One region of the Nonomuraea sp. B12E4 genome, then DNA from elsewhere that is predicted to be linked to it. Evidence: predicted binding sites of a transcription regulator. Region 1 holds the regulator's gene; each other region holds the start of a gene.
What was found. The regulator HrcA, encoded in region 1, represses chaperone genes, less so after heat shock. The targets are predictions, from matches to a motif close to TTGGCACTCTCNNNNNGAGAGTGCCAA.
Positions count from the first base shown of each region.

Region 1 (3,273 bases):
TGGAGGTCGTCGCCGCGCCGTTCGAAGATCTCGTGGGGCCGCTCGACGATCTCCAGGAACAGGTCTCCGGGCGGGCCGCCGCCGGGGCCGACCTCACCCTCGCCGGCGAGCTGGATGTGGGTGCCGTCCTCGACGCCCGCGGGGATGCGGACCTTGATCGTGCGGCGGGTGCGCACCCGGCCGTCGCCGGAGCACTCCTGGCACGGGTGGCGGATGACGCTGCCGAACCCGCCGCACTGAGGGCAGGGCCGCGAGGTCATGACCTGGCCCAGGAACGAGCGGGTGACCTGGGAGATCTCGCCGCGCCCGTTGCACATGTCACACGTGTCGGGGTGGGTGCCGGGCGCGGTGCCGGCGCCGTGGCAGACCTCGCACAGCACGGCCGTGTCGACGACCAGCTCGCGGGTCGTGCCGAACGCCGTCTCGCGCAGGTCGAGCTCGACCCGGATGGTGGCGTTGCGGCCCCTGCGGGCGCGCGAGCGCGGCCCTCGGCTGGCGCCCGCCGTGCCGAAGAAGGCGTCCATGATGTCGCTGAAGGGGAAGCCCGCGCCGAAGCCGCCGGCGCCGGCGGCCGCTCCCGCGCCACCGAAGGGGTCGCCACCCAGGTCGTACATCTGGCGCTTGTTGGAGTCGGACAGGACCTCGTAGGCCTGCGTGATCTCCTTGAACCGCTCCTGGGTCTCGGGATCGGGGTTCACGTCGGGGTGCAGCTCGCGGGCGAGTCGGCGATAGGCCTTCTTGATCTCGTCCTGACTGGCGTCACGGCGCACCCCGAGGGTGGCGTAGTAGTCACTGTTTGCCACTTATCGACCTCTTATGAAGCAGCCAGGATCTGGCTGACGTATCGTGCCACCGCGCGCACGGCGCCCATCGTCACGGGATAGTCCATCCTGGTGGGCCCCAGTACGCCCAGCCGGGCCAGTTGGTTGTCGCCAGAACCGTATCCCGTCGCGACGATGGACGTGCCGCGCAGATAGGGGTTTTCCGAGCCGATGCGCACGGTGAGCGCTGACGGGGTGTCGGTGGAAGTCTCGCCGAGCAGCCGCATGAGCACGACCTGCTCCTCCAGTGCCTCGAGCACGTCGCGCAGTCCGGTGGAGAAGTCGGCGCCCGCCAGGTTGGCCGCGCCGGCGAAGACGATCTTCTCGTCGTGCCGCTCCACCAGCGTCTCCAGCAGCACCGACAGGATGGTGGCCACCACGGGCCGGTCTTCGAGGGGCAGTCGCTCGGGCAGGTCGGCGACCAGCTCGGGCACGTTGCTGAGGCCGCAGCCGTCGAGGCAGGCGTTGAGCACCGCGCGCAGGTGGGCGATGCGGGTGTCCTCCACCACCTCGGGCAGCTCGATCACGCGCTGCTCGACCCGGCCGGTGTTGGTGATCAGCACGAGCATGACCCGCCGGTCGTTGAGCGGCACGAGCTCGACGTGCCTGACCGTCGAACGCGTGAGCGTCGGATACTGCACGACCGCCACCTGCCTGGTGAGCTGCGCGAGCAGCCGGACCGTGCGGGTGACCACGTCGTCGAGGTCGACCGCGCCGGCGAGGAACGTCTCGATGGCCCTGCGCTCGGCCGCCGACAGCGGCTTGACCTGCGAGAGCCGGTCGACGAACAGGCGATAGCCCTTGTCGGTCGGCACCCGGCCGGCGCTGGTGTGCGGCTGGGTGATGTAACCCTCCTCCTCCAGCGCGGCCATGTCGTTTCTGACGGTGGCGGGGGAAACCTTCAGGTTGTGACGCTCGGCGAGCGCCTTGGAGCCCACCGGTTCGTTGGTGGACACGTAGTCTTCGACAATGGCGCGGAGCACCGCCAGCTTCCGATCGTCGAGCACGTGCTCACCTCCAGCCTCTGTCCCTTTCGGGAAAACGAGTCGACTAGCACTCGGTGTTCCCGAGTGCCAAGTGTACGGCTCTCACTCACAAGGTGCGATAACACAAGGTCGGCATCCTGCTTCTAGCTTCACAGAACCGACAGGCCTCACACTTGCGCACATGACCGACGATTCCCAGACCCCGTCGTACGGCCCGCCGCCCGGACAGGGACCCGACCACGGTCAACAGCAACCTCCTCAGCAACAGCCCGAACCCGGCGACGCCCCGCAACCAGGATCCCAGCCCGGGTACGGCCCCCGACCGGGGTCCCAGCCGGGCCACGGCCCGCAACCTCAGTTCGGCCCGCAGCACGCGCCTCCATACGGTCCGCCGGCCCGGTACGGCCCGCAACCTCAGTACGGACAATACGGCCAACTACCTCAATTTCCCCCAAGAATCGACCCCAAAGCCGTCAGGCCACGCCTGTGGTGGATCGCACTCGTCTGGGGTGTCGCCCTCGTGTGCACGGTCGTGGGCGTGGTCATGTTCACCGGCAGCGTGACCGGCCTGGCGCCGATCCGGGCGTTCGCCTCCGGAGAGACCGTCACGGTGCCGATCGACCCGGCGGACAAGCCCGCGATCTACCTCGCCAGCGACACGCCCGTCACCTACGAGTGCTCGATCTCCGGCGGCCCCGGCCAGGCCAGGCTCGCCAAGACCACCGGGACCCAGACCCTCACCGAGGGCGGCAACGTGTGGGAGCAGATCCTCGTGATCAACGCGCCCGCCGCGGGCGACTACCGGCTCACGTGCGCCAACCAGGAGCAGGCCAATGTGCGTTACGGCATCGGCCCCGAGGCGATCGCCGCCCTGGGCGGCGTCTTCGGCGGGCTGGCGGCGCTGGTCCTGATCCCGGGCGCCGGACTGCTCGTGGCGATCGGCGGCACGATCGCCGTCCTGGTACGCAGGAACGGCTCCCGCAAGCGCCTTGCGGTCGGCGGGTGATTTGCTACGGTCCCCGTGTGTACGAGGGCGATGTACTGGCGGGGAATTGGCGTCGGCCGGGCAAGGGCAAGATCCCGAAAGTGCCCGCCGAGCAGGATCTGGTCGTGGAGGACGCCGACAGCGGCTTCTGCGGCGCGGTGGTGGGCTGTGACAAGGAGGCCGTCACGCTGGAGGACCGGTTCGGCAACCGCCGCCTGTTCCCGCTCGCGCCCGCCGCCTTCCTGCTGGAGGGCAAGCCCGTGACCCTGGTACGCCCGGCGGCGGCGCCCGCGGGACCCCGGCGCAGCGCATCGGGGTCGATCGCCGTGGAGGGCCTGCGGGCACGGGTGGCCAAGGAGAGCCGGATCTACGTCGAGGGCGTGCACGACGCCGCCCTGGTGGAGAAGATCTGGGGCCACGACCTTCGGGTCGAGGGCGTCGTGGTCGAATATCTGGAGGGCGTGGACCATCTGCCCGCCAT
Region 1 covers NZ_JBDPME010000002.1:28,660-31,932, reverse strand. Annotated here, with positions in the region: gene dnaJ (molecular chaperone DnaJ) at 1-803, opposite strand, end outside; gene hrcA (heat-inducible transcriptional repressor HrcA) at 815-1,828, opposite strand; gene ABGB18_RS05930 (hypothetical protein) at 2,328-2,813, shown strand; gene ABGB18_RS05925 (DUF3097 domain-containing protein) at 2,831-3,273, shown strand, end outside.

Region 2 (3,273 bases), on a different contig from region 1:
CTCCCGCCCGCCCACCTTAGCCTTTCGATCAAGGTCCGGCAGGGGTGAAGTGAAAGATCGTGTTAACGGAGTAATGGCTGATTTGACGGTGTTCAAGCAGGTGGAGGAGCGTTACAGATAAGGACCGATGGTTTGTCCACTATCCGGGTCAGGATGATTACCGCGGAATTGTCGCCGTTCAGCCGGAGGTCCGTTCTGAGGCGTTCGATATCGACGGCCGAACCGCGCTTCTTGATGGTGACGTTGCCGACCTGTCGCCTGCGGAGCTCGGCGCGCAGCTTTTTCAGGGAGAACGGCATGGCGTCCGCTATTTCGTATCTCGCCGCCCACGGGGTGTCCACGGCGGTGTCACCGGTGATGTAGGCGATCATCGGATCCGGCAGGCGGCCGCCGACCAGTTCGGCCACCTCGCCGACGAGGTGCGCGCGGACGGCGGCGCCGTCGGGCTCGTAGAGGTAGCGCCCGACCGGGCCGGCCGGGGCCTCGGCGCCGGTGGCCGTGAGGGTGTGCCCGCCGGGCAGCAGAGTGGCTCGGCGGACGCCCGCCGGGCCCTTCCACAGGGTGGCCTCCTTGACCTCGCCCTTGAAGGACACCCACTCGGCCTCGGCGTCCCCGGGGATGAACTCGTACGGGATGCCGGGGGCGACCTTGAGGCAGGCCAGGCGGGCCCGGGCGAACAGGTCGAGCACGACGGGCCAGGGCGGGGAGTAGGCCATGGGGTCGAACGTCCGGCCCCTGCTCGTCCGCCGGGCCGGGTCGGCGAACAGGACGTCGTGCTCCTCCGGGCGGACGCTCGCCGCATCCGCCACGGACACGCCGGCGGGCAGGCCGAACGCCTCGGCGTTGGCCCTGGCCACGGCCGCGGTCAGCGGGTCGGTGTCCACGGCGGTCACGGTGCAGCCGGCGCGGGCCAGCGCCAGCAGGTCACCGCCGATGCCGCAGCAGGCGTCCACCACCCTGGGCCCGGGCCGGTCGGGCTCACGGGAGGTGTGCTCGTGCCAGGTGGCGATGCGGCGGGCGCGGTGGGCGGCGACCTCTGCCCGGGTGGCCTGCTCCAGGCCGTGGGGCGTGAAGTACATCCGGCCGGCGTCCGCGCCGAACTTGGCCCTGGCGCGGTCCCTGAGCCGCGCCTGGGTGAGGGCGGCGGAGGTGAGCGCGGCGTCATATGTCCTGCGGAGCCTCGTGGCGGCGGCGACCGGGTCGGCGGCGGTGAGCTCCCCGGCCTCGGCGAGCGCCCGTTGCCCGCGCGGGGTCAGCAGGTCGGCGAAGGCTTCGAGGTTCACGGATATTGACGTTATCGTCCTGGTAGAGCGCTCGAACCGGCGCGTCGTAAGGGAACGGGAGGCCGCCGGGAGCGGGGATCTCCGGTCTGATCGCTCACAGCAGACGCGTTCGTGTTGACTGTCAAGCCCCTCTTGCATATGTTTCCTGTTGGCACTCTCCCCTTGAGAGTGCCAACGTGCGACGAGGCAGGTCTGACACCCGCGACGGCAGGCCCAGCTGGTCGCCTCTTCTAGATCATTCAAATCTGAAGGGGAGGTCCGATCGTGACGACCGCCACCAAGGTTCCCGTTAAGCCGCTCGGCGACCGCATTGTGGTTCAGCCGCTTGAGGCCGAGCAGACCACCGCTTCCGGCCTGGTCATCCCGGACACCGCCAAGGAGAAGCCGCAGGAGGGCAAGGTCCTCGCGGTGGGCCCGGGCAACTGGGACGAGGACGGCGACAAGCGGATTCCGCTCGACGTCTCGGAGGGCGACATCGTCCTCTACAGCAAGTACGGCGGCACCGAGGTCAAGTACGGCGGCGAGGAGTACCTCGTGCTCTCCGCCCGCGACGTTCTCGCGATCATCGAGAAGTAAGTCGGATGTGTCGAGCCCCGGGCGCTCATGTGGGCGGCCGGGGCTTTCGACGCGAGGAGAGGACTTTCAGCTATGGCGAAGATCCTGGAGTTCAACGAGGACGCCCGCCGCGCGCTCGAGCGTGGCGTGAACGCCCTCGCGGACGCCGTGAAGGTTACCCTCGGCCCGCGTGGCCGCAACGTCGTCATCGACAAGAAGTTCGGTGCGCCGACGATCACGAACGATGGTGTGACCATCGCTCGTGAGATCGAGCTGGAGGAGCGCTACGAAAACCTCGGCGCCCAGCTCGCCAAGGAAGTTGCCACCAAGACCAACGACATCGCGGGCGACGGCACCACCACCGCGACCGTCCTGGCCCAGGCCATGGTCCGCGAGGGCCTGCGCAACGTGGCGGCCGGCGCCTCGCCGCTGTCGCTGAAGCGCGGCATCGACAAGGTCGCCAAGGAGATCAGCGACAAGCTGCTCGCCTCCGCCCGCACGGTCGAGGACAAGAAGGAGATCGCGAACGTCGCGACGATCTCCGCGCAGGACGCGCAGATCGGCGACCTGATCGCCGAGGCGTTCGACAAGGTGGGCAAGGACGGTGTGCTCACCGTCGAAGAGTCCAACGCCATGGGCATGGAGCTCGAGTTCACCGAGGGCATGCAGTTCGACAAGGGTTACCTGTCGGCCTACATGGTGACCGACCCCGAGCGGATGGAGTCGGTGCTCGAGGACGCCTACATCCTGCTCACCCAGGGCAAGATCGCCTCCATCGCGGACTTCCTGCCGCTGCTGGAGAAGATCGCCCAGACCAAGAAGCCCCTGGTCGTGGTGGCCGAGGACGTCGAGGGCGAGGCCCTGGCCGTGCTGGTCACCAACAAGATCCGCGGCACGTTCACCTCCGTGGCCGTCAAGGCCCCGGGCTTCGGCGACCGCCGCAAGGCGATGCTGCAGGACATGGCCATCCTCACCGGCGGCCAGGTCGTCAGCGAGGAGGTCGGCCTCAAGCTGGAGCACGTCGGTCTCGAAGTGCTCGGCACGGCCCGCCGCATCGTGGTCACCAAGGACAACACGACCATCGTCGACGGCGCCGGCGACGCGCAGGCCATCGAGGACCGGGTCAAGGAGATCAAGATTGCCATCGAGCAGTCCGACTCCGACTGGGACCGCGAGAAGCTGCAGGAGCGCCTGGCCAAGCTGGCCGGCGGTGTGTGCGTGCTGCGTGTCGGCGCCGCCACCGAGGTGGAGCTGAAGGAGAAGAAGCACCGCCTGGAGGACGCGATCTCCGCGACGCGCGCCGCCATCGAGGAGGGCATCGTCTCCGGCGGTGGCACCGCGCTGATCCACGTCTCCAAGGAGCTCGACGACCTCGGCCTGACGGGCGACGAGGCCACCGGTGTCGCCATCGTGCGCCGCGCGCTGGTCGAGCCGG
Region 2 covers NZ_JBDPME010000027.1:53,149-56,421, forward strand. Annotated here, with positions in the region: gene ABGB18_RS39465 (methyltransferase domain-containing protein) at 93-1,283, opposite strand; gene groES (co-chaperone GroES) at 1,545-1,859, shown strand; gene groL (chaperonin GroEL) at 1,932-3,273, shown strand, end outside.
Region 2: a site for HrcA is predicted at 1,432-1,458, ahead of groES (co-chaperone GroES). Genes of this name have one in related genera too.

Region 3 (3,273 bases), on a different contig from region 1:
GCGATCGAGATCAGCCTGGGGAGCAGGCCACCGGGACCGATGTCTCTGAGCGGCAAACCGCTGCCCCGTTGATGAACACGGTGTGCCCGCCGGCGGACGACCGGGAAGCGCCGCACGTCGCCGACCGCGGTGCGGGCGCTCCCGACTCGTGTGTGCGGTCCCTGCGGGCTGAGGGGTGGCGGCTCAGCCCTCGTGGGTTCGGACACATCGACTGGGTCACCGACGGCTCATGGGACGCAACCTCGCGCCCAGAGTTCCATGGTGGCGTGAGAGACGCACCCGCAACGGAATCGTTTCGTACGGCAAGCGCCTGCCCGCGGGTCAGGGGCCCGGGACGGCACGATGCGCCCGGGCCCAGGGCGGGAGATCCACTGGGTGAGCCGGCCTAGAAGTCCATGTCGCCGCCGCCCGGCATGGCCGGAGCGGCAGGGGTCTTCTCGGGCTTCTCGGCGATGACGGCCTCGGTGGTGAGGAACAGCGCCGCGATGGACGCGGCGTTCTGCAGCGCCGAACGCGTCACCTTGGCCGGGTCCAGGATGCCGGCGTCGAACATGTTGACATATTCGCCCGAAGCGGCATTCAGGCCCTCACCCGGGGTGAGGTTGCGCACCCGCTCCACCACGACGCCACCCTCGAGGCCGGCGTTGACGGCGATCTGCTTGAGCGGCTCCTCCAGAGCCTTCTTCACGATCGCCGCGCCCGTGGCCTCGTCGCCCGACAGCTCCAGCTTGTCGAACGCCTTGGCCCCGGCCTGCAGCAGCGCCACGCCACCACCGGGGACGATGCCCTCCTCGACGGCCGCCTGCGCGTTGCGCACGGCGTCCTCGATGCGGTGCTTGCGCTCCTTCAGCTCCACCTCGGTCGCGGCGCCGGCCTTGATCACGGCCACGCCGCCGGCCAGCTTGGCCAGCCGCTCCTGGAGCTTCTCCCGGTCGTAGTCGGAGTCGGTGCGCTCGATCTCGGCGCGGATCTCGTTGACCCGCCCGGAGATCTGCTCGGCGTCACCGGCGCCGTCCACGATCGTGGTCTCGTCCTTGGTCACGACCACCTTGCGGGCGCGGCCCAGCAGGTCGAGGGTGGCGGTCTCCAGCTTGAGGCCGACCTCCTCGGCGATGACCTGGCCACCGGCCAGGATCGCGATGTCGTTGAGCATGGCCTTGCGGCGGTCGCCGAAGCCCGGAGCCTTGACGGCCACCGACCGCAGGACGCCCTTCATCTTGTTGACCACCAGCGTCGCCAGGGCCTCGGCCTCGACGTCCTCGGCGATCACCAGCAGCGGCCTGCCCCCCTGCACGACCTTGTCCAGCAGCGGGATCAGGTCCCTGTTGGCGGAGATCTTGCCGCTCACGACCAGCACGTACGGCTCGTCCAGGACCGCTTCGAGCCGGTCGGTGTCGGTGATGAACAGCGGCGCGATGTAGCCCTTGTCGAAGCGCATGCCCTCGGTGAGCTCGAGCTCCAGGCCGAAGGTGTTGCTCTCCTCGACGGTGATGACGCCTTCCTGGCCGACCTTGTCCATCGCCTCGGCGATGAGCGAGCCGATCTCGGCGTCGGCGGCGGAGATGGAGGCGGTGGAGGCGATCTGCTCCTTGGTCTCCACGTCCCTGGCCAGCTTGGAAAGCTCCTCACTGACCCGCTCGACGGCGGCCTCGATGCCCTTCTTCAGAGCCATCGGGTTGGCGCCGGCGGCCACGTTGCGCAGGCCCTCACGCACCAGCGCCTGGGCGAGCACGGTGGCGGTGGTGGTGCCGTCGCCGGCGACGTCGTCGGTCTTCTTGGCGACTTCCTTGACCAGCTCGGCGCCGATCTTCTCCCAAGGGTCCTCGAGCTCGATCTCCTTGGCGATCGAGACACCGTCGTTGGTGATCGTGGGGGCGCCCCACTTCTTCTCCAGCACGACGTTGCGGCCCTTGGGGCCCAAGGTCACCTTGACGGCGTCGGCGAGCTGGTTCATACCGCGCTCAAGGCCGCGCCGGGCGTCCTCGTCGAACGCGATCATTTTCGAAGCCATGAATGCTCCTGCTCTCGATGGGGGCTCGCCGGGACGGCGCCCGCGACGGACGGTCCGCGGGCAGGCGGACGACCCGCCGGCGTACCTCGCCGTCCCGGCACACGCCCTGTGGCTGGCACTCTCCGGTCGTGAGTGCCAAGGCGTCACGCCGCACTCTACACACAAGTTGCGTGACGCGCACCTAGTGCGCGGTGCGCAGTCTCCGATAGAGTGGGTCCATGCACGACGACGTCATGGACCTCCGGGCCCGCAACAAGCAATCCACCCGGGAAGCGATCGGCCACGCCGCGCTCCGCCTGGCCATCGAGCACGGCCCGCACGGCCTGGCCCTCGTCCGCGTCCACGACATCGCCACCGCCGCGGGCGTCTCCGCACGCACCTACAACAACTACTTCTCCAGCAGGGCCGAGGCGATCTGCGCCTTCCAGGCCGACCAGGCCGCGCGCGCGGGGCAGGCGCTGCGGGCCCGGCCCGCCGACGAGCCACTCGACCAGGCCGTCATCGCGGCGATGATCGAGCTCTACACCGACCCCGAGCCCGACAAGGCCGGACTGAGCATGATCATGTCGACGCCCGAGCTGGCGGGCGAGGCGCTCAAGGCGTTCACCATGGCCGAGGGCCCGCTCGCCGAGGCGATCGCCGCTCGCACCGGCACCGACCCCGCGCGCGACCTGTTCCCCGCCGTCACCGCCGCCGCGATCGCCGGCGCCATCCGCGTGGCCGGGCGGCACTGGCTCGAGCCCGGCAGCACCGGTTCCTTCGCCGCCGTCCTGCGCGGCGCCCTGTCCTGCGTCGTCCCCGCCGCACCGCCCGCGCCCCCGCAAGATCGGTGACCGGCGCGCGGCAGTCCACCGATCGCCCGCCCCACGGCAGAGGTCAGGACGGTGGGGCCCTATCCTCGCTAGCCATGAGTGGAGCGGAAGCGCGTCATGCGAGCTGGCTGGAGCTGTTCTTCGACCTGGTGGTGGTCGTGGCGGTGGCCCAGCTCGCACACCGGTTAGAGCAATGTACGAGTCGATGATGGTCTCGGAGACCATGGACACCGGCCCGGCCCAGTCGGCAGCCATGCGGGACTTCGCGATGCTCTGGCGGGCCGCGGACAAGATCGTGTTCTCCCGGCCCCTGGCACAGGCGCCCACCACCAGGACCCGCCTCGCACGCGACTTCGACCCCGACGCGATCCGGAAGCTGAAGGCGACGGCGGACCGCGACCTCACCATCGGCGGGCCGCGCCTGGCCGCCCACGCGATGCGCGCGGGGCT
Region 3 covers NZ_JBDPME010000038.1:33,086-36,358, reverse strand. Annotated here, with positions in the region: gene groL (chaperonin GroEL) at 386-2,011, opposite strand; gene ABGB18_RS44410 (TetR/AcrR family transcriptional regulator) at 2,230-2,844, shown strand; gene ABGB18_RS44405 (low temperature requirement protein A) at 2,919-3,032, shown strand; gene ABGB18_RS44400 (dihydrofolate reductase family protein) at 3,017-3,273, shown strand, end outside.
Region 3: a site for HrcA is predicted at 2,124-2,150, ahead of groL (chaperonin GroEL). Genes of this name have one in related genera too.